Regions from separate parts of the Micromonospora sp. NPDC006766 genome, predicted to be linked through region 1. Evidence: riboswitches for the same ligand, from Rfam matches in the RefSeq annotation. Region 1 holds a riboswitch; each other region holds the start of a gene.
What was found. Region 1 has a riboswitch for cyclic di-AMP ahead of ABZ671_RS15030 (NlpC/P60 family protein). Riboswitches for the same ligand answer to the same signal wherever they lie in the genome.

Region 2: another riboswitch for cyclic di-AMP. It lies ahead of ABZ671_RS09235 (C39 family peptidase); the one in region 1 lies ahead of ABZ671_RS15030 (NlpC/P60 family protein).
Region 3: another riboswitch for cyclic di-AMP. It lies ahead of ABZ671_RS01825 (hypothetical protein); the one in region 1 lies ahead of ABZ671_RS15030 (NlpC/P60 family protein).
Region 4: another riboswitch for cyclic di-AMP. It lies ahead of ABZ671_RS16745 (transglycosylase family protein); the one in region 1 lies ahead of ABZ671_RS15030 (NlpC/P60 family protein).

The regions. Positions count from the first base shown of each region.
Region 1 covers NZ_JBEYIX010000013.1:108,481-114,019, forward strand. The annotation lists gene ABZ671_RS15020 (NlpC/P60 family protein) at 1-625, shown strand, start outside; gene ABZ671_RS15025 (peptidoglycan recognition family protein) at 682-2,724, opposite strand; cyclic di-AMP (ydaO/yuaA leader) riboswitch at 2,961-3,098, shown strand; gene ABZ671_RS15030 (NlpC/P60 family protein) at 3,111-4,145, shown strand; gene dcd (dCTP deaminase) at 4,215-4,793, opposite strand; gene ABZ671_RS15040 (pyridoxamine 5'-phosphate oxidase family protein) at 4,872-5,420, shown strand; gene ABZ671_RS15045 (zinc metalloprotease) at 5,488-5,539, opposite strand, start outside.
Region 2 covers NZ_JBEYIX010000005.1:194,867-200,405, forward strand. The annotation lists gene ABZ671_RS09220 (CDP-glycerol glycerophosphotransferase family protein) at 1-1,371, shown strand, start outside; gene ABZ671_RS09225 (peptidoglycan-binding protein) at 1,575-2,519, shown strand; gene ABZ671_RS09230 (alpha/beta fold hydrolase) at 2,569-3,336, opposite strand; gene ABZ671_RS09235 (C39 family peptidase) at 3,436-4,317, opposite strand; cyclic di-AMP (ydaO/yuaA leader) riboswitch at 4,523-4,664, opposite strand; gene ABZ671_RS09240 (hypothetical protein) at 4,955-5,539, opposite strand, start outside.
Region 3 covers NZ_JBEYIX010000001.1:247,764-253,302, forward strand. The annotation lists gene ABZ671_RS01805 (DUF5753 domain-containing protein) at 1-481, shown strand, start outside; gene ABZ671_RS01810 (heavy metal translocating P-type ATPase) at 678-2,936, opposite strand; gene ABZ671_RS01815 (cation transporter) at 2,981-3,184, opposite strand; gene ABZ671_RS01820 (metal-sensitive transcriptional regulator) at 3,268-3,567, shown strand; cyclic di-AMP (ydaO/yuaA leader) riboswitch at 3,774-3,905, shown strand; gene ABZ671_RS01825 (hypothetical protein) at 3,909-4,928, shown strand; gene ABZ671_RS01830 (carbonic anhydrase) at 4,925-5,539, opposite strand, start outside.
Region 4 covers NZ_JBEYIX010000016.1:100,050-105,588, reverse strand. The annotation lists gene ABZ671_RS16755 (M4 family metallopeptidase) at 1-1,259, shown strand, start outside; gene ABZ671_RS16750 (YbaB/EbfC family DNA-binding protein) at 1,353-1,814, opposite strand; gene ABZ671_RS16745 (transglycosylase family protein) at 1,895-2,539, opposite strand; cyclic di-AMP (ydaO/yuaA leader) riboswitch at 2,539-2,711, opposite strand; gene ABZ671_RS16740 (hypothetical protein) at 2,880-3,908, shown strand; gene htpG (molecular chaperone HtpG) at 3,967-5,539, opposite strand, start outside.

The sequences.
Region 1 (5,539 bases):
GAACACCCAGCCGGGCACCCTCGCCGAGCAACTTGTCATCCTCGACCGGCTGGCCCAGCAGCAGCGCAAGCAGATCGCCAAAGTGCTCGCCGTCCGCGACAAGTACAACGCGCAGAAGCAGAAGCTGGACGCGCTGATCGCCACCCAGATCAAGCAGCGCGACGAGTTGGCGGCCAAGAAGAAGCAGATCGACGCCGAGATGACGCGGCTGAAGGCGATGCTGCCGAAATCGTCGGTGCGGGTCGAAGGCTGCCCGAAGATCGACGGCGTGATCGCCGCCGCCGCCCAGATCGCCATCAAGACGGCCTGCAGCAAAACCGGTGCCCCGTACGTGTGGGGTGCCACCGGCCCGAACTCGTTCGACTGCTCCGGCCTCACCCAGTTCGCCTACAAGGCGGCGGGCATCTACCTCACCCACTTCACCGGTGCGCAGTGGAACGAGGGCCGGGCCGTGTCCCGCGCCGAGGCGCGCCCCGGTGACCTGGTCTTCTTCTACAGCGACCTGCACCATGTCGGGCTCTACCTCGGCAACGGGCTGATGGTGCACGCGCCACAGCCCGGGCAACCGGTGAAGGTGGCGCAGATCGCCTACCAGCCGGTCGCCGGCTTCCGCCGGCCCTACTGATCTGGTCGACCAGCACGGAGGCCCTCGGTCCGACTGGACCGAGGGCCTCCGTGTCGTCAGGGGTTACCAGGGGCCCCCAGGGGCGACGGCACGATCTGCACGTCGTCGAGGTTGACGTACATGATCCGGTGGCCGAACTGGATCTGCACGTACTGCATCTTGCCGCGGACGACCGTCCGGTCACCCGGTGCTGAGCCGTTGAACGATACGGCCCGGTAGTACTCCCCCGGCAGGACGCCGCCGACCGCGTACCGCTGGCCCGCCTTGAAGGTGTACTGCAGCGGGGAGATGGCCTGGTACGGAATAGTGGATGGGTAGGCCGCCTGCTCGGGGTAGGCCCGTCCGTACACCGGGATGGTGCTCTTCCCCGGCTTAGGGGTCACCACGAAGCCAACCGACCACTTCGCTGTGGGTGCGGAGGCCGGGTTGTGGAACCAGGCCTTCTGGCCGAGATACCAGATCGCCGTCCAGTCCCCCTGCCGGTCCGCGAGGGCGTACGTCTGGCCGGCCGAGGCGCGGGCGCCGTGGTCGGAGATGTACATGGTGTTCGGCGTGCCGTTCGACCGCAGCCCGAGATCATTGACCAGCGGCGCGTCAGCGCTCGGTGCGGTGCGCAAGATGACCGACGAGGAGCCGCGCAGCGGGCACGGCACGGCCGGCGGCGTCGGCTTCGGGACGCCCGGCGGCTGCTGGTTGCAGCCGGTGAAGGCCGGCTGGTTGGTGGCGTAGTCCGGGTCGATGGTGACCAGCCCGGTGTGCGAGGTCCCGGTACCCTTCAACGGCGCTTTCATCAGGTCGAAGTAGTGCGACCAGTCCCAGTACGGGCCCGGGTCCCAGTGCATCCCGGCCACATTCCCGGCGGTGATGCCGGGGACGTTGTCGTGGCCCAGGATGTGCTGCCGGTCCAGCGGGATGCCGAAGCTCAGCGCCAGGTGCCGGACCAGCTTGGCCGAGGTTCGGTACATCGCCTCGGTGTACCAGGTGCCGTGGCCGGCGAAGCCCTCGTGCTCGATGCCGATCGACTTGGCGTTGACGTACCAGTTGCCGGCGTGCCAGCCGACGTTCTTCGCCTTGATGTGCTGGGCGATGTAGCCGTCCACTGAGCGCAGCGTGTAGTGCCAGCCGAGGTAGTCGGCTCGCTGGACGAGGTCGACGCTGGGACCGAAGTAGCCCTCGGTGTCGTGGATGATGATGTACTCGATTTTCTGCTGGGCGGGCCGGTTGCCCACGTCGTAGTTGCCGTAGTCGCCCGGATCCGCGCTGAGCTGCGCGTACGGTGCGGGAATCCACTCGCAGGCCAGCCGGACCGGGCACTCCAGGCCGTCCGGCCGCTCGGCGCGGCGCAGCCCGAGCCGGAACAGCCAGGACAGGTCCGGCCGTACCGCCTTGGCGGCGAGGGTCACCCGCTGGCCGTCGTCGGTGGTTCGGCTGGCACCCTGGCCGAGCTGGTCGTACACCTCGTCGGCGAAGGCCGCCGCGGCATCCTCGGTGTCCGCGCCGGAATACCGGGCCACCGCGCCGTACCAGGCCGCCGGGTTGCTGCCGGTGCCGACCGGCCCACCCAGCTGCCGCTGGTACGACGCGAGCAGCGCCGCCCCGCCCCGGATGTTGGTCGCCGCGTCCGTGCGCAGCGTCTCCTTCGACTCGCCGGTGAGGTCGGCGGCGGCATCGAGGGTCTGCAGCGACGCCTGCGGCAGCAGGTCGCCGCTCGGCCGGGCCGCGATCGCCGGGTCGAGGGTGAGCGGCCGGGACTCGTCGCCCCGGGGGTCCTCGTCCTCGTCGACGTGGGCGCTGGACGGTGTCGAGGCGACCTGCACGGCGTCGGTCAGGTGCATCGGGCCGTAGCCGCCGCTGGTGCTGGGCTGGCCCGGGTTGGTGTCCCAGCGGGATTCCAGATACGAGACGCCGAGTAGCACGCTCTGCGGCACGCCGTACTCGGCTGCCGCGGCGGCGTACTGTTGCTGGCGGTCCTGGGTGTCGATGGTCCCGGGGGTGCGGGGCGCCGCCGCGGTGGGGCCGCCGGTCGCGAGGGCAGTGGCCGCCGCGACGGCGGCGGCCAACAGCACCCGTCGGGGCGATGGTAGGACTGTGAGGTGCATCGAACCTCCAGATAGAGATGGGGGTCACTGCCTGTCCACCCTCACTCCGCACCTGGCTTCCGGTCAATACCTTTCCGGATAACGATGCAGCCCGTAGGAAATCTTCACTCTCTCCGTTCGTGATCGAAAATTCGCGTACGGTGTGTCACGGCGTCGCGGGTTGCGGATTGATAACGACGATCCCTACTCTGGTCAATCGTCGACCGGTAGGTCCACCGTCCAACCCGGGCGGTGACGGTCGGACACCGCCGAGTCGCCTCCGGGCGAGCCGGGGACCCAGGTACCTGGGGTGAATCCGCACCGCGGTGCGGTAGGGCGACTCCCTTCCCGCCCGAACCCGTCAGCTAACCCGGTAGGCGGTCAGGGAAGAAGGAGTACGGAGCCCGGTGGCACACCATGCCCCGCGGCCACCGTCGGTCCGGTCGGTCGACCGGTCGACGGCTGCGCCGCGTTCACGCTGGTCCCGCTTCACCACCGCCCTCGCCGCACTGGTCGGCACCACCGTCGTCCTGACCGGTGGCGCCACGGCGGCCCACGCCGATCCATCCGTCACCGAGATCGAGCGCCAGATCGACCAGGACTGGAACAAGCTCGAACCGATCATCGAGCAGGTCAACGCCACCCGCGAAGACCTCGCCGCCAAGCGCAAGCAGGCCGCCGCGCTGGCCAAGCAGATCGCCCCGCTGCAGGCCCAGGTCGACGAGGCCCTCGGGCAGGTCGGCGGTCTCGCCGCCAACGCGTACAAGGGCGACGCCATCTCCACCGTCAACGCACTGCTGGGCAGCCGAACGCCCGGCGAACTGGTCGACGGCCTGGAACTGCTCGACCGCTTCGCGTACCGCCAGCAGCAGCAGGTGCAGGCCGTGGCCGACCTGCGCGATCAGTTGGCCGCGAAGAAGAAGCCGCTGGACGACATGATCACCCAGCTGGCCCGGACCGAGGCCCAGCTCGCGGCCCGCAAGAAGCAGATCGACACCGAGATCGCCCGGCTGCAGAAGCTGCGGCTCAAGGTGTACGGCAACGGCGGCGGCGGCCCGCTGCGCCCGGCGCCCTGCCCCGCCGGTTACCCGGGTGGTCCCGCCGGGGTGGCGGTCAAGTTCGCCTGCGCCCAGATCGGCAAGATCTACGTCTGGGGGGCCGCCGGCCCCGATCACTACGACTGCTCCGGCCTGACGATGGCGGCCTGGGCCAAGGCCGGCGTCTCCCTGCCGCACAACGCCAGACAGCAGCACGACGTCACCCAGCGGGTGAGCCGCGCCGACCTGCGCCCTGGCGACCTGGTCTTTTACTACAGCGACATCCACCACGTGGCGATGTACGTCGGCGACGGCTGGGTGGTGCACGCCTCCGAGTCGGGCAAGCCGATCACGATGAAACGCGCCGACGACGGTCAGATCAACAGCTACGGCCGCCCCGCCTGAGGTGTAAGCAGGGGCCCCTGTTAACGCCTCCGGTAGAGGAGGGGGCCCCTGTTAACACCTCGTTGGCCGTCAGCGGGTCGGCCAGGTGCGCCAGTTCTGCCAGGAGCGGCTCGGGGTCGGGCCGCGCTGCCCCTGGTAGCGCGAGCCGTAGACCGCCGAGCCGTACGGGTGCTCAGCCGGCGAGGAGAGCCGGAAGATGCAGAGCTGACCGATCTTCATGCCCGGCCAGAGGGTGATCGGCAGGTTCGCCACGTTGGAGAGCTCCAACGTGACGTGCCCGGAGAAGCCCGGGTCGATGAAGCCGGCGGTCGAATGGGTGAGCAACCCGAGCCGGCCCAGCGAGCTCTTCCCTTCGAGGCGGCCCGCGAGCTGGTCGCCGAGCGAGATCACCTCGAGCGTGGAGGCGAGCACGAACTCGCCCGGGTGCAGCACGAACGGCTCGCCCTCGGGCACCTCCACCATCGAGGTCAGGTCGTCCTGCTGCGCGGCCGGGTCGATGTGGGTGTAGAGATGGTTGTTGAAGACCCGGAAGAGCCGGTCCAGGCGTACGTCGATGCTGGACGGCTGCACCAGCGCCGGCTCGAAGGGCTCCAGCGCGAGCGTGCCCGACTCGATCTCGGCGGCCAGGTCGCGGTCGGAGAGCAGCATCGGAACACCATAGCGACCGGTACGGGTGACCTGCGTGTCGGACTGCGTCCTCGTACACGTGTTCGATAGAATGTCCGCATGGCATCCTGGTCCGAATTCGCCGCCGACGAGCCCCGTCTCGCCGACGAGATCCGCCTTCTCCTGCAGCAGTACGGGCCGGGTTTCGGCTACCTCGCCACGGTCCGCGCCGACGGCGGCCCGCGCGTCCACCCGATCTCCCCGGTCATCACCGACGAGGGGCTCTACTGCTTCGTCATCGATTCGCCCAAGCGCCGCGACCTCGAACGTGACGGCCGCTACGCGCTGCACTCGTTCCCGCCCGAGGAGAGCGACGACGAGGCGTACGTCGCCGGCCGCGCCTGCCCGGTGACCGACCCCGCCACCGTGACCCGGGTGGCCGCGCTCGGTCGGGCTGCGCCGCAGGTCGACTGGCGGCTGTTCGAGTTCAACGTCGACGTGGCGATGCTGACCCGACGCGACCAGGCGGCCTACCTCGGCGCCGGCCGGCCGCAGGTGCGGGTCTGGCTCGACCCGCGGGCGACCGGCTCCGCTCGGCAGGCCGCCACCGTCGTACCCGAGGCCCGGCTTGGTCGGCACGGCTTCGACAGTCGCCGCCCGGCCGCCTGAACCCGCAGTAGCCGGTGCCGGCCCCATCGCGGAACGGGACCGGCACCGGCGTGCGGGGCTGGGGCTGCTACGCCGCGCGGTAGGCGTTCCACGCGGTCAGCATCCGGCTCGCCTGACCA
Region 2 (5,539 bases), on a different contig from region 1:
CCGGTCCGTACCTGGACGCCGCTGATCGCCGCCCGGCTCGGCGACGCGCTGCTGGTGCTGCTCGCCCTGGTGGCGGTGGCCGCCGGCCTGACCCTGCCCGCCTGGATGGCGCTGGCCGTGGCCCTGCTGGTCGGGGCGGCCTGCGGCGCGGTCGGGCTGGACCTGGCCCGGCGCCGGTTCCGGCCGGCCACCGGCGGTGGCCCGATAGGCCGGGCGCTGCGCCGGCACCGGCCCGAGTTCGTGCTCTACTTCTCCGCCCCGCCCGGCTCGGAATACCAGGTCACCATGTGGCTGCCGTACCTGGAGCGGATCGGGCGGCCGTTCCTGGTCCTGCTGCGGGAGCCGCGGTTCCTGCCCACCATCGCCGCCGCGACCCGCGCGCCGGTGGTGTTCTGCCCGACGGGCAAGGCCCTGGACGAGGCCCTGGTGCCGAGCCTGCGGGCGGCCTTCTACGTCAACCACGGTGCGAAGAACAACCACTGCGTCCGCTTCTCGCAGCTCACGCACGTGCAGTTGCACCACGGCGACAGCGACAAGGCACCCAGCGCCAACCCGGTCGCGGCGATCTTCGACAAGATCTTCGTGGCCGGCCAGGCCGCGATCGACCGGTACGCCCGGGCCGGCGTGGAGATCCCCGCCGAGAAGTTCGTCGTGGTCGGCCGGCCCCAGGTGGAGGCGATCGAGGTACGCCGGGAGCCGACCCCCGGCCTGACGCGGCCGACCGTGCTCTACACGCCCACCTGGACGGGGCACCACGCCGACGCGAACTACTGCTCACTGCCGGTCGCCGAGACGGTGATCCGTCGGCTGCTGGACCGGGGCGCCACGGTGATCCTGCGGGCCCACCCGTACACGGCGCAGAACCCGGCGTCGGCCCGGCAGCTGGCCCGACTCACCGAAATGCTGTCGGCGGACCGGGCGAGGTCCGGCCGGGCCCACCTGTGGGGGGCGGCGGCCAGCCGGGAGCTGACCCTGACCGAGTGCGTCAACCGGGCCGACGCGCTGATCTCGGACGTCTCCGGGGTCATCTCCGACTGGCTCTACTCCAACAAGCCGTACGCGGTCACCGACATGCACGCCGACGGTGAGCATTTCGTCGCGCGGTTCCCCCTCGCCGGCTCCGGTTACGTGCTGCGTCAGGACATGTCCAACATTGACAATGTGTTGACCGAACTGCTCGACACCGACCCGAAGGCGGCCGCCCGCTGGGCCACCCGCACCCGCTACCTGGGTGACTTCCCCACCGAGTCGTACGCCGAGGCGTTCCTCGACGCCGCCCGCCGCGAACTCGACCCCGGCTGGGCTCCGCTGGGGGCGCGCGCCGCGGACGCGGTCACGCAGAGCGATTCGCCGCTGTCCCCCACCGCCTGATCCACCCACCGCCTGACCGCTCCGTCGCCACCGACCGGAGCGGCCTTGATGTGTCGAAGATCACCATGATATATTCGTCACTGAAAACATTCATGTTCATCTTCATTCTTGCTGCCGGGAAGCCGAGCGACGGGATGCCGCCGGCTCCTACCGGCGATGCGGCGCGCCCACTCGCCGCCACGTCTCTCGCTCAAGGAGCACGCATGCCAACCGTCCTCCGTCGGCTCACCCTCTGGCTCGGCGCGGTCGCGCTCGCCGTATCGACCGCGCTGGCCGGCCCGACGGCAGCCCAGGCCGCGGCGCCGGCCTGGCCCCTGCTGAGCAACGGCTCGACCGGCCCCAACGTCACCAGCGCCCAGTACCTGCTCCGCCACCGCGGCTACAGCATCACGGTCGACGGCCAGTACGGCACCGGCACCACCTCGACCGTGAAGACGTTCCAGTCGGCCAACGGCCTCTCTGCCGACGGCGTCATCGGGGCGCAGACCTGGGGCAAGTTGGTGGTCACCCTGAGCGCCGGGGCCAACAACGACGCGGTCCGCGCGCTGCAGACCTCGCTCAACAAGCACGGCTACGGCCTGGCCGTCGACGGCGCCTGGGGCCCCGCCACCACCTCGGCGGTGCAGTCGTTCCAGTCGCGCAACGGCCTCGCCGTCGACGGCATCGCCGGGCCGACGACCTGGCAGTACCTGATCGGCGGCAGCGGCAGCAGCGGCGGCACCGGAAACTACCGCCTGATCATCGGCAAGTCGGTGCTGCCCCGCAGCGCCTACACCAGTCGGCACCACGACTACCCGGCGATCGACCTGCCCGTGGTGACCGGCACAACCGCGTACGCGATCACCTCCGGAACCATCGGGTACGCCGGCGGCAGCTGCGGCCTCGGCATCGGCATCACCGGCGACGACGGCGCGTACTACCTCTACTGTCACCTGTCGTCGCGCTCGGTCGCGTCCGGCTCGCGGGTCGGTGCCGGTCAGGTGCTCGGCTACACCGGGGCCACCGGCAACGTGACCGGCCCGCACCTGCACCTGGAGGTCCGGGTCAACGGTGCCAACCGCTGCCCGCAGAACATGCTGCTGGCCCTCTACGACGGCACCGCCGTACCCGCCCCGTCCTCCCTGCCCGCCACCGGCTGCTTCTACTGACGGCAACCCGCGGTCGTGATGTCGTCGCCCTGTCCGCGGGGCGACGACATCACGGCCGGTCGGGCGGCGCGTACGGCGCGAGCAGGTCGAGTACGGCGGCAGGATCCTCGACGTGCGCGTTGTGGCCCAGCCCCGGCAGCGTGATCACCGGGACACCCAACTCCTTGAGCTGCGCGTCGCTCACCATCGGGTCCTGCTCGCCCCGGGCCAGCAGCACCGGCACGTCGGTCGCGGCGAGCAGGGCGGGCAGCCCCGGCTTTCCCACCGCGAACGCGGCCGGGTCCATGGCCAGCCGCCAGCGGCCGTCCTCGCGGCGCAGGCCGGCGTCCACCACCGGGTGGTCGGGGGCGAAGAGCCCGGTCAGCCCGGCGACCCGCAGGTAGCGGCGGGCCGCCTCGTCCCGGCTGGCGAACCAGGTCACCGGCCGCTCGGCCAGCTCACGGGCCTTGCCCAGCTCAGCCGGCGTCCAGGCGACCTTGATGCCGAGCCCGATCACCGCGTCGACCGGCAGCCGCCGCGACCGCGCCGCCAACGCCAGTGCCACCACTCCGCCGAGCGAGTGCCCGAGCAGCACCAGCCGATCCCGGGGGCCGAGCCGCTCGGCCACCGGACCGAGCCCCGCCACCACCCGTTCGGCCAGCGCCTCGAAGGAGTACGTCGGCAGCGGCGGCGACCAGCCGTGGCCGGCCAGGTCGGGCGCGAGCCAGCGGCCCGCCCAACCGCGCTCCAGCAGCGGCGCCCAGGGCAGCCACACCTCGCCGGTGGCGCCCAGACCGTGCAGCAGCAGCAGATGGCGGTTGCCCGTCTCGTCGGCCATACGGCGCAGTGTGCCATCGGAGCGGGGCGACGCGCGAGCACCCGCGTACGAAGTCGGGCACCGGCTCGCAGGAGCCGGTGCCCGACGGGGAGGGTGCGATCAGGCCGAATAGCCGCGGGTGGCGGCCCAGTTCGCCAGGTCGATGGTGGTGATCCAGTACGACGGCAGCGACGGGTCGGCCGAGTCGGCGATCAGCGCGGTCCGGCCGTCGTCCTTGTAGCCGACCACGGCGATGTAGTGGCCGCCGGGGAACGAGTGCCAGCCGCCGTTGGTGTCGGTGGCGGAGCCGGCGATGTTGACCACCACGCCCCGGCCGTTGCCGATCGCGTTGACCAGGTCGGCCTGGAGCTGGTCCATCTGGGCCGGCGTCGCGGCCTGGCCGGAGATCGTGTGCGTCCGGTACGGGCTACCCTTGACCATCTGGTTGAGCCCGCGGGTGGTGTCCTCGGCGGAGTTGGTGCCGTACTCGCCGGCGCGCAGCGGGCCGGCCATCGCGTCCTGGGTGGTCTCGATGCCGGTCGCGCTCAGGGCGTTCCGCACGGCGGCCGGGCCGCAGTTCCAGTAGGCGGTCTGCGCCTGGTAGTGATAGTCGAGGATCTTGGTCGACGGCGGCTTCGGCTTCGCCGCAGCGGTCACGTCCGGGTCTGCCTTGGCCGCGCCGGGCGACGCCGACGGAGACGACTTCGCCGACGCCGAGGGCGACGCGCTCGGCGAGTCGGACTGGGCCGGGGCCGGGGCCGGGGCCGCAGCGGCCGCCCGCGCCTCGCCACGGCTGGCCACCTCATTGAGGCGGGGAGCCAGCTCGGTGACGGCGGCGGTGTTCTCCTGGCGGACGGGTGCTTCGTTGGCGCCGGCCACCGCGGCGGTGGCGCCGCCGGCCAGCACGAGAGCCGCGGCGGAGCCGGCGACGATCTGGTACGGACGCTCGGTCGCGAGCCGCCGCAGCTGACGCTTCAGGTGGTGCTTCACGTGTTCCTCCACGAGGGGCCGAGCGGCACACGCCGGCCTGACGCGCGGATGAACTCACGCGCGTTGCGGGGCGGGCTGGCCGCGGGGTGGGAAGGCGCCCGGGTGAGCCGGGCTGCGGGGGCGGTTGCCGAAACTCGGCTCGCCGGTCAGGCGAGCAGGGGCACCGCGACGCCGTGGAGGATCGGGGTGGAACGGGGGGTGGTGCGCACGAGGATGGCACTCCTTCCGTAACCGCCTACCGGGTTAGCTGACGGATTCGGGCGGGAAGTACGCCCTACCGCGGGCCGCAGCTCGCGGATTCACCCCGGTGTTGCCCTGGGTCCCCGGTTCGTGAGATCACGATTGAGCGGGTCGGCACGGCGTCGCCATTTGCGACCGGGAACCGCACCGGACGCGCCGACACTACCGGTGGGCTCGCCCCTCTGCCAAGCACTCCTACCTGCTTAAACATCGGATTCAGCGGCCCTGACCGGAACAGCAGACAACTGACGCCACTCAATGGGACATGCAGTTATCAGGGAACCGTCGGGCCGGAATCGGACATCGAGTGAACGATCGGCCGGGAATTGCGGCAGTTCATCGACCAAGCCGACCCGGATGACCGTTTCCCCGCTCGTGGTGAGCTGGCTCACCGGATTTGAATAACGATTCAGCCCACCCGCGCCGGTCGGAAGCGGGCGGCGCGTACGCCGGACGACACCGCCGCGCGAGCCGGGGCCACCGGCCCGGTGCGGCGTACCGGGACCGGGCCGGGGCGCAGCGCCTCGGCAGCGGCGTACGCCTCGGCGGCCAGGGTGCGGGCCGCCTCGGCGGCCACCTCGGCGTCGCGCCACGCCCGCTGCTCCCGCTCGGCGGCGGCCCGCCAACCGGCCCGCCGGCCGTCGCGTACCGCCCGGGCCAGGACGATCTCCTGCTCGGCCGGGTGCCGGCGCGGGTCCCACCCGTTACGGCCGGCGAGGACGTCGGCGAGTTGCCGGGCGGTCAACTCGCCCCGCCAGTGCGCCGCCATCGCCGCCCGGTGCAGCCACCGCTCCCGGGCCGCGTACTCGGCCGGCGTGCGCGGGGTGCGCGGCTCGGGCAGCACGGCGGCCCCGGCGAGGCGCCGGGCGATCGTCTCGGCCTCGTCGTACGCCCGCCAGGCCCGCTCGGCCGCCGCCTGAGTGGTCAGCCACTGCTCGCGACGCCGGCGGGCGGTCTGTGCGGCCCCGGCGGCGGCAACTGCCACCTCGTCGGC
Region 3 (5,539 bases), on a different contig from region 1:
CATCCCCGGCATCCTCCAGACCGAGCCCTACATCCGGGCGATCATCGACAGGGAGGACGTGGAGCAGCAGGTCGAAGTGCGCCTCGAACGACAAAAGGCCATCGATCGCCCGGACGGACCGGAGCTGAACTTCATCCTCAGCGAGTCCGCGCTACGCCGTAACCTCGGCGACCGGCTGACAATGCGGGAGCATCTGTCCCATATCGCTGCTATCGCCAACCGGCTGAACATCACCATCCAGGTGGTTCCGCTGGATGCCGAGACGTACGTGGTTTCCTCGTTCAACTTCATCATCCTCCGGCTCGGGGAGGAGGTCGCGTCGGATGTCGTCTACCTGGAGACGTTCACGGACGCGGATTACCTCGACAGTCCCGAGGCGGTCCGAGCCTACAACCGGCACTGGAACCGTCTCCGGGGTGCGGCGTTGTGGCCGGCGGAGTCGCGCAGGCTCATCCTGCGCATCGCCGACGAGATGAAGTAGAGGCTGACATGATCCCGCGAGACGCCGAGGCCGACAGCCGCCGAGTCGCGAAAATCGGCCTTGAATACTGAGGGTAGTGCTTGCCCTCCGAAGAACAGGCAAGACCGATATGCCACCGCGACATGCCCGCGACGCGCAAGAACATGCCGACCAGTTGGATATGGGCGGGGCGGACGCGGTGGTCCGCCCCGCCGCCTCAGGCGACCGGGCGGAACCGGCGCAGCCGGAGGCTGTTCGCCACCACGAAGACCGACGAGAAGGCCATCGCGGCACCGGCAATCATCGGGTTGAGCAGGCCGGCGGCGGCCAGCGGCAGGGCCGCCACGTTGTAGGCGAAGGCCCAGAACAGGTTGCTCTTGATGATGCGCAGCGTGCGCCGGGAGAGCCGGATGGCGTCCACCGCGGCCGTCAGGTCGCCCCGAACCAGCGTCAGGTCGGACGCCTCGATCGCCACGTCGGCGCCGGTACCCATGGCCAGCCCGAGATCGGCCTGGGCCAGCGCGGCGGCGTCGTTGATCCCGTCGCCGACCATCGCGACCGTCCGCCCCTCGGCCTGGAGGCGCCGCACCACGTCCATCTTGTCGGCGGGCAGCACCTCGGCGATCACCTGGTCGATGCCGACCTCGGCGGCCACCGCCCGGGCGACCGTGGTGTTGTCGCCGGTGAGCAGCACCGGGGTGAGCCCCAGCTCGCGCAGCCGCGCGACGGCGGCTCGGCTGGTCGGTTTCACCACGTCGGCCACCGCGAGCACCCCCCGGGCCCGGCCGTCCCAGCCGGCCAGGACCGCCGTTCGGCCGCCGGCCTCCGCCTCGGTCGCGGCCCGCGCGACCTCCTCGGGTACGTCGAGGCCCCGTTCCCGAAGCAGCCGGAGCCGCCCGACCACCAGGTCCTGGCCGTCGACCGACCCGGTCACACCGAGCCCTTCGACGTTGGCGAAGCCGGTGACCGCCGGCAGCGGGCCGGCCTGTGCCGCGCCTTCGGCGACCGCCCGGGCGATCGGATGCTCGGAGGCGGCCTCCAGCGCGCCGGCCAGCCGCAGCAGCTCGTCGGTGTCCTGACTGGCGGCGGGAAGCACGTCGACCAGGGTCATCCGCCCGGTGGTGACCGTACCGGTCTTGTCCAGCAGCACGGTGTCGACCTGGCGGGTCGACTCCAGCACCTCCGGCCCCTTGATCAGGATGCCGAGCTGGGCGCCCCGCCCGGTGCCGACCAGCAGTGCGGTCGGGGTGGCCAGGCCGAGGGCGCACGGGCAGGCGATGATCAACACGGCTACCGCTGCGGTGAACGCGGCCGTCGCGCCGGCCCCGGTGCCGAGCCACCAGGCCAGCGTGCCGACGGCCAGCGCGATCACGATCGGCACGAAGACCCCGGAGATCCGGTCGGCGAGCCGCTGCACGGCCGCCTTGCCGGTCTGCGCCTGCTCCACCAGCTTCGCCATCTGGGCGAGCTGGGTGTCGCCGCCGATCCGGGTGGCCCGGACGACCAGCCGGCCGCCGGCGTTGACGGTGGCCCCGACGACGGTGTCACCGGGCCCGACCTCGACCGGCACGGACTCGCCGGTGAGCATGCTGGCGTCCACCGCCGAGGTGCCCTCCTCGACGGCGCCGTCGGTGGCGATCTTCTCGCCCGGCCGGACCACGAACCGGTCGCCGACCGCGAGCTGGTCGACCGGGATGCGGGTCTCCTGCCCGCTGCGGAGCACCGCGACGTTCTTGGCGCCCAGTTCGAGGAGGGCCCGCAGGGCGGCCCCGGCGGTCCGCTTGGACCGGGCCTCGAAATAGCGCCCGGCCAGGATGAAAACGGTCACCCCGGCCGCTGCCTCCAGGTAGATGTTGCCGGCGCCGTCGGTGCGGGTGATGTCGAGGCGGAACGGATGGGTCATTCCGGGCATCCCAGCGTCACCGAGGAAGAGCGCCCAGAGCGACCAGCCGAACGCGGCGAGCGTGCCGAGCGACACCAGGGTGTCCATGGTCGCCGCGGCGTGCCGCAGGTTGATCCAGGCGGCCCGGTGAAACGGCAGCCCGCCGTAGACCACGACCGGCGCGGCCAGGGTCAGCGATGCCCACTGCCAGTAGTTGAACTGCCAGGCCGGCACCATGGCGAGCAGGATCACCGGCACGGACAGCACGACCGACACCCAGAGCCGGGTACGCAGCCCGCGCAGTTCGTCCTCCGGCTCGGCGGTCACCTCGGCCGGGGCCTGGGCGGCGGGCGGCGGTGGCACGACGGCCGTGTAGCCGGTCTTTTCCACCGTGGCGACCAGGTCGGCCGGGGTGACGTCGTCGGCGTACCGGATGGTGGCCTTCTCGGTGGCGTAGTTGACCGTGGCCTCGACGCCGTCCATCCGGTTGAGCTTCTTCTCGATCCGGGCGGCGCAGGAGGCGCAGGTCATGCCGCCGATCGCGAGCTCGATCACGTTCGGCGCGAGCGGCAGGGACGAAGCGGTTGAGGTCATCGCGGCACCTCCGGTCAATTGTGCGCCCGCCGTCGCCGCCGTGTTCATCGGAGGTCGTAGCCGGCCTCGTCCACGGCGGCGCGAACGGTGTCGGTGTCCAGCGGGCTCGCGCTGGTGACGGTGACCTGGCCGGTGGCCAGGTCTACCTGGACGTCGCTGACGCCCGGGATCGCGCCCACTTCGGCGCTGACCGCGCTGACGCAGTGCCCACAGGTCATGCCCTGCACCTGGTACGTGGTGGTGATCATCGCGAATCCTCCTCCTGCTACCCCGTGGGGGTATGCCTCAGGGAACGTATCATACCCCCTAGGGGTACGCTATCCTCGACGGCATGACCGCACCGACGACCCCGACCCGGGGCTACACCGCCAGCAAGGAACAGCTGCTCGCGCGGCTCCGCCGTATCGAGGGCCAGGTCCGCGGTATCGAGAAGATGGTGGAAGACGACCGCTACTGCATCGACGTGCTGACCCAGATCTCGGCCATTCAGGCCGCCCTGGACAAGGTCGGCCTCGGGCTGCTCGACGGGCACGCCCGACACTGCATGCGGGAGGGCGCCGCCGAGGGGCGCGCCGACGAAATGGCCACCGAAATGATGGCCGCCGTCGGTCGGCTGATGAAACGCGGCTGACGCCCAGGAGCCGGGCCGAGGTCCGGACGGGAGCACGCAGATCGCATGGTGACGCTGCGCAGCGTCACCGCCGGCTTCATGCGCGATGCCGGTCACGCAGGGCTACGAGGAAATCGCGCTATTGGTCGGCTTCCGGACGTAGCTCGCCGCAGGGGCTCTCATGTAACGTCGCTGCCGGTCATCGCCGAAGGCGCGCATCGGCGCCTGCGGTGCCGCCGCCCAATCGCCCGAGGGCGAGCCGGGGAACCAGGTACCTGGGGTGAATCCGCGCGAGCGGTAGGGGCCGCTTCCGTCCCGAACCCGGCAGCTAACCCGGTCGGCGGCCGAAGGAAGGAACGATTGTGACGGCACCCCTACGCCGCTGGTTGACACCCGTGGTGGCCGTGCTCGCCGTGTTTGCCATCGTCGCCGGGCCGACCCCGGCCATGGCCGCGCCGCCCGCCAACCCCCCGTCCGGGCACCACGAGGACGACGACCCTCCGCTCATCACCGAAGTCCTCGATGCCGCGAACCGCGCCTACATCCAGGCCAAGGCGAAGCTGAAGGCCTCGGAGAAGCGTCAGCTTCAACTGGCGCTCGAGGTGACCGCGGCGCAGGCGGAACTCGACGCGCTGCGCCCACAGGTCGGCCAGATCGCCGCGCAGTCCTACCGCACCGGTCGGATCGGCGTACTGGCCGTGCTGCTGGAGAGCAACTCACCCGACGCGTTCGTCCGGCGGGCCGCCACCCTCGATGAGCTGAACCTCGTCAACGAGCAGAAGCTCGCCGCAATCAACGCGGCGAAGACCCGCGCGGAGCAGGCCAAGATCGCGCTCGACGCCGAGGTACGCGAGCAGCAGAAGCAGACCAAGGCGATGGCCCGCGCGAAGGCCGAGGCGGAGAAGTCGCTGGCGCTGGTCGGCGGCAAGGGCTTCACCGGCGGCCTGGTCTCAGCCACTTCGCCGGTCGCCCGGATCGGCCCCGGGCGCAACGCCGACGGGACGTGGAAGTCCGAGTCGTGCAGCGAGAAGGACCCCACCACCTCGGGCTGCATCACCCCGCGCACCCTGCATGCGTACAAGGAGGTCAAGCGGGCCGGCTTCAACCGCTTCGTCGGCTGCTACCGGCCAGGCGGGCCGTGGGAGCACCCGAAGGGCCGGGCCTGCGACTGGTCGCTGCAGAAGAGCGGCTTCGCGCCCTGGCACAACAACGACACCCGGATGTACGGCAACAACGTCGCCGCCTTCCTCATCCGCAACGCGGACCGACTGGGTATCTACTACGTGATCTGGAACCGCCAGATCTGGTTCCCGGCGACCGGCTGGAAGTCCTACAGCGGGCCCTCCGACCACACCGACCACGTACACATGTCGCTGCTCTAGGGCGTGCCGACCGACCTCTCGGCCACCGTCCGCACCTCGCCCGCGCTGAGCCGGTACGACATGCCGACCACCGCGCAGTGGCCGGCGGACACCCGCTCGGCGAGCACGGCGGACCCGGCCAGCAGCGTCTCCACGGTCTGCGCGATGTGGATGTCGACGATCCCGTCCACGTCCTCGATGCCCTGCCCGGCCGCCCGTCGCAGGCTGGGCACGACGGCCTCCACCAGCGCACCGAGGTGCCCCGCGGGAGAGGTGCCGGTGGCGACGGCCTCCCGGGCGGCCTGCACCGCCCCGCAGGAGTCGTGGCCGAGCACCACGACCAGCGGGGTGCCGAGCACGGTGACCGCGTACTCGACGCTGCCGAGCACCTCGGGGCCGACGGTGTGGCCGGCGGTCCGCACCACGAAGAGGTCCCCGAGACCGCGATCGAAGATGATCTCGGCGGCGAGCCGGGAGTCGGAGCAGCCGACGATCACCGCGAAGGGGTGCTGACCGTCGGCGACGGCAGCCCGGTGGTCGGCATCCTGGTTCGGGTGACGGGGTACGCCGGCGACGAAGCGACGGTTGCCGGCGTACAGCTCGGCGAGCGCATTTTCGGGAGTGGCCAGCGT
Region 4 (5,539 bases), on a different contig from region 1:
TCGACGCGCTGTTCGCCGCGCAGACCGAGCACAAGATGCTGGCGCAGTGGCTCGGGCGTAACGGCGCCAACGGCAGCGGTGGTGCCTGGCCGATCCGGGTGGGCCTGAACGATCAGAACGCCTACTACGACGGCACCCAGGTCCAGATCGGCAAGAACACCGCCGGTCAGTGGATCGGCTCGCTCGACGTGGTCGCCCACGAGATCGGCCACGGCATCGACGACAAGACCCCGGGCGGCATCTCCGGCAGCGGCACCCAGGAGTTCGTCGCCGACACCTTCGGCGCGGCCACCGAGTGGTTCGCCAACGAGCCGGCCCCGTACGACACGCCGGACTTCCTGGTCGGCGAGATGGTCAACCTGGTCGGCAAGGGCCCGATCCGCAACATGTACAACCCGTCGGCGCTCGGCGACCCGAACTGCTACTCCAGCAGCATCCCGAGCACCGAGGTGCACAAGGCGGCCGGCCCGGGCAACCACTGGTTCTACCTGTTGGCCATGGGCAGCAACCCGACCAACGGCCAGCCGACCAGCCCCACCTGCAACAGCAGCTCGGTGACCGGCCTGGGCGTCCAGACCGCCATCAAGATCATGTACAACGCGATGCTGCTGAAGACCACGGGGTCGTCGTACCTGAAGTACCGCACCTGGACGCTGCAGGCGGCGAAGAACCTCTTCCCGACCAGCTGCACCGAGTTCAACACCGTCAAGGCCGCCTGGGACGCCGTCAGCGTGCCGGCGCAGTCCGGTGACCCGACCTGCTCCGGCAGCACCACCCCGCCGCCGACCACCACGCCGCCGACCGGGTCCTGCTCCGGCCAGCTGCTGGCCAACCCGGGCTTCGAGTCCGGCAACGTGAACTGGAGCGCCTCCTCCGGCGTCATCACCAGCTCCACCGGACAGGCGGCGCACAGCGGCTCGTGGAAGGCGTGGCTGGACGGCTACGGCAGCACGCACACCGACACCCTGTCCCAGTCGGTGACGATCCCCGCCGGCTGCCGGGCCACCCTCAGCTTCTGGCTGCACATCGACAGCGCGGAGACGACCACGACCAGCGCCTACGACAAGCTGACCGTGAAGGCGGGCAGCACCACCCTGGCCACCTACTCCAACCTCAACAAGGCCTCCGGCTACACGCAGAAGTCCTTCGACATCTCATCGTTGGCCGGCACGACCGCCACCATCTCGTTCACCGGCGTGGAGGACGTCATGCTGCAAACCTCCTTCGTCATCGACGACGCGGCGGTCACCCTCTCCTGATCAGGAACGAGACGGCCGGCCGTGGTACCTGCCACGGCCGGCCGCCTCGTCTCCTCGAGCGGCGGCCCTCCGGGCGCCGCGAGGCCGCCCGCATCAGCCTGGGCCGTCCGCCCGCACGGCCGCCTCGCCGCTACGGTTGAGCCGCGCCACCACGTCCTCCATCGCCCGGCTGAACAGCTCCATCTGCCGCACCGACTGATCCTGCAGCCCGCCGAGCCGCGCGGCCAGAGCATCGACGTCGGCTCGCGCCGAGGCGCTGACCTGGGCGTCGAGGTCGGCAAGAGCCGCGTTGACGGCCACCACGACATGCCCGCAGACCGCCTCCATCCCCGCCTCGGCCAACTCCGGGTCGACCACGACGGACTCGAGCCGGCCACCCTGGACGACCACGGCCCGAACCTGGCCGCCGGCCGCGACGCCCTCGGCGCGGAGCAGCTGCGCCGGGTCGCCGTCGACCTGATCAGCGGCCCGCGAACGCATCGCGGACAGCGCCTGCTGGGTCCTGGTGAGCAGTTCGTCGAGGCTCGCGGCCGCGGTGAACGGATCGTTGGTCATAGCCGCGCTTTCTTCACGTCTTTCCGGAGCACCGTGACCATAGCAACCGGACCCGAGGGCAGTTTCCACCCCTGATGCCGTCAGCGCAGCCGCAGCCGCTGACCCGGGAAGATCAAGCCCGGGTCGCGGCCGACCACCCGCCTGTTGCGCTCGTACAGCGGGTGCCAGCCGCCGGCGAGGTCACGGTCCTCGGCGATCTCGGACAGGGTGTCACCGTTCTTGACCACATAGGTGTCGGCACCGACGGCACTGGGCGCGGCACGCCGATGGCTGCGGGTCGCCGGCCGGTCGCGGCGCGACACCGGCTCGCTGGTCGCGATCCTCGCCGGTTTCCGGCTCGCGGACACCGACGTGGGCTTCGTCGAGCCGCCCTTCCTGCCGCAGACCGGCCAGGCGCCGATGCCCTGCCTGGCGAGGACCTTTCCGGCGATGGCGATCTGCGCGGTGCGGCTGGCCAGGTCGGCCCGGCTGGCGTACGCCTGCCCGCCGTAGCCGTTCCAGGTGCCCTTCGAGAACTGGAGGCCGCCGTAGTAGCCGTTGCCGGTGTTGATGTGCCAGTTCCCGCCGGACTCGCACTGCGCGATGGCGTCCCAGTTCACGCTGGACGCACTCGCGGCCGAGCCCGGCGTGAGGAGGGCGGCGGCGCCGGCGACGACGACAAGCGCCTCGGCAGCGATCCGGCGCCGGGTGTTACCTCTGTGAGGTACGACGTGTTCAGTTGCCATGTGGGTCTCCTCCACGCCGACGAGGTGAGCTGTCGGGTTCGGGCCGAGGAGCCCGGCCGCCGGGTGGCGGCTTCACCCCGAGGTGTCGAGCACCGAGAAACGTGTGGGTCCCCCGCTCCCGCCTGAGGTCCAGGTACCACGACCCGGCGGCGGGATTAGGCGTTGCCGGCCCGTGATGTCCGCGATCGCGAACGCACCCGACGATAAGCGATTTGCGGCAAACGCCCACTTGATGCGAATTTCTTCACTCGGCCGGGCGAGGGCTCCGCCACACCGACCAGACTTCACATTTGCGCAGGTCAGAGCGGTCGAGCTACCGTCTGCCACAGAGGTGATGGCAATGACTGTGATCTATGTTGACCTCTCTCATGCGGATTGGGATCGCGTCCAGGGCAAGTTCAACTGGCCGGCCGTCCTCAAGGCCACCTCTCCCGTCTTGTGCCTTCGGGTCACCTACGGCGACCCGAAGGGCTTCAACCCGCCCAGCCGCCACGCCCTCGACATGGCGCGCGGCGCGGCCCAGGCGGGCTTCGACACGATCGGTGGCTACCACAACCTGATCAAGGGCGATCAGGCCAGCACCAACCGGCAGGTCGACTACCTGCGCCGCAGCCTCGACGACATCGGCGCGGTCTGGGCGATGGTCGACGCCGAGCGTTACCCGGAGTTGGTCGCCAACGGACTGTGGCCCCGCTGGACCGACATCCGCCGGTTCGTGGACCGCTGGAACGCGGTCGACCACCGACTGCTGACCGGCTACCTTCCGAAGTGGTTCTGGGAGGGCAACCTCGGCCGCCCCGACCTGCGGGTGCTCGACATGGCCCTGGTCGCCAGCAACTACGGCAGCAACCCCACCGGCGCGCCGGGCGCCGTGTACGCGAAAGCAGGTGGGGACAGCGGCCCGGGCTGGGCCGCGTACGGCGGGGTGAACCCGTCGATCTGGCAGTACGGGTCGAACATCGCCTGCCCCGGCGCCTCCAGGACGACCGACTGCAACGCCTACCGCGGCACGCTCGCCCAACTGCGGGCCCTGTTGACGAAGGACGACACCATGACCCCCGCCCAATTCCTCGCGATCCTGAAGGACCCCACCGTCGCCGCCCAGATGCGCGCGCTGCCCTGGCAGTACGTCGGTGGCGGCATCCCCACCGGCATGTCGACGTTGGGCGTGCTCAACAACCTCTATCAGACCGCCCATGCCGCGCCGACCGCCACCGAGATCGCGGCGGCGGTCGTGGAGGCCCTCGGCGGGGAGTCCCCGGCCGATGCCGCCGCCGCGATCGTCGCCGCGATCGGCAAGGACAAGGCCGCAGCCCTCGCCGCGGCCCTCACCGCGGCCACCCAGCAGACCGCCAGCGCACCCGGGTGACGACGGGCCGCCTGCGCCGGCCGCGGCGTGACTGCCGCGGCCGGCGGAAGAGCGGGTGCTACAGCGTACGGGCGAGCCGGTCGGCGAGGATCCGGGTGAACCGCGACGGGTCGGCCAGTTCGCCGCCCTCGGCGAGCAGCGCCATCCCGTACAGCAGCTCGGCCGTCTCGGTCAGGGCGGCGGCGTCGCCGCCCTGCTCGTGCGCCTTGCGCAGCCCGGTGACCAGCGGGTGGGTCGGGTTGAGCTCGAGGATCCGCTTGACCTGCGGCACCTCCTGCCCCATCGCCCGATACATCTTCTCCAGCGTCGGCGTCATGTCGTGCGCGTCGCCGACCACGCAGGCCGGCGAGGTGGTGAGCCGGGAGGAGAGCCGCACCTCCTTGACGCTGTCGGCGAGCGCGCCGCTCATCCAGGTGAGCAGGTCGGCGTATTCCTTGCGCTCGGCCTCGGTCTTCTCCTTCTCCTCCTCGGTCTCCAGGTCGACCTGGCCCTTGGCCACCGAGCGGAGGGTCTTTCCGTCGAAGGCGCCGACCCGCTCGACCCAGACCTCGTCGACCGGGTCGGTGAGGATCAGCACCTCGTAGCCCTTGGCGCGGAACGCCTCCAGGTGCGGGGAGTTCTCGATGGTGGCCCGGGACTCACCGGTGGCGTAGTAGATCTCGGACTGGCCGTCCTTCATCCGCTCGACGTAGTCGCGCAGGGTGGTCAGCTCGGCCGGGTCGTGGGTGGAGGCGGCCCGGACCAGGTCGAGCAGCGCCTCGGTGTTGTCGGTGTCCTCCAGCAGCCCCTCCTTGACCACCGCGCCGAACTCCGCCCAGAACGTGCGGTAGGACTCGGCCGACATGTCCTTGAGGGTGGCGAGGACCTTCTTGACCAGGCGGCGACGGACCGCGCTGATCTGCCGGTCCTGCTGGAGGATCTCCCGGGAGATGTTCAGCGACAGGTCGTGCGCGTCCACCACGCCCTTGACGAAGCGCAGATAGTTGGGCATCAGCGCGTCACAGTCGTCCATGATGAACACGCGCTTGACATAGAGCTGCACCCCGCGCCGGCCATGCGGGGAGAAGAGATCGAGCGGGGCGTGCGACGGCAGGAACAGCAGGGCCTCGTACTCGAAGGTGCCCTCGCCCCGCATGTGGATGATCTCCAGCGGGTCGGCCCAGTCATGCGCGACGTGCCGGTAGAACTCCTTGTACTCGGCCTCGTCGACCTCGTCGCGGGAGCGGGCCCAGAGCGCCTTCATCGAGTTGAGCGTCTGCTCCTCGCGGGTGGTGACGCCGTCCTCGCCCGACCGTTCGACGGTCATCCGGATCGGCCAGGCGATGAAGTCCGAGTAGCGCTTGACGATCTCCCGGATCGTCCACTCGGCCGTGTAGTCGTGCAGGTTGTCCTCGTCGTCGGCGGCCTTGAGGTGCAGGGTGACCGAGGTGCCCTGCGGCGCCTCGTCGACCGACTCCACCGAGTAGGTGCCCTCGCCGGTGGACTCCCAGCGGGTGCCGCCGTCCTGCCCGGCGCGGCGGGTCAGCAGGGTCACCTTGTCGGCCACCATGAAGGTGGCGTAGAACCCGACACCGAACTGGCCGATCAGCTCCTGAGAGGCGGCGGCGTCCTTCGCCTCGCGCAGCTTGCTC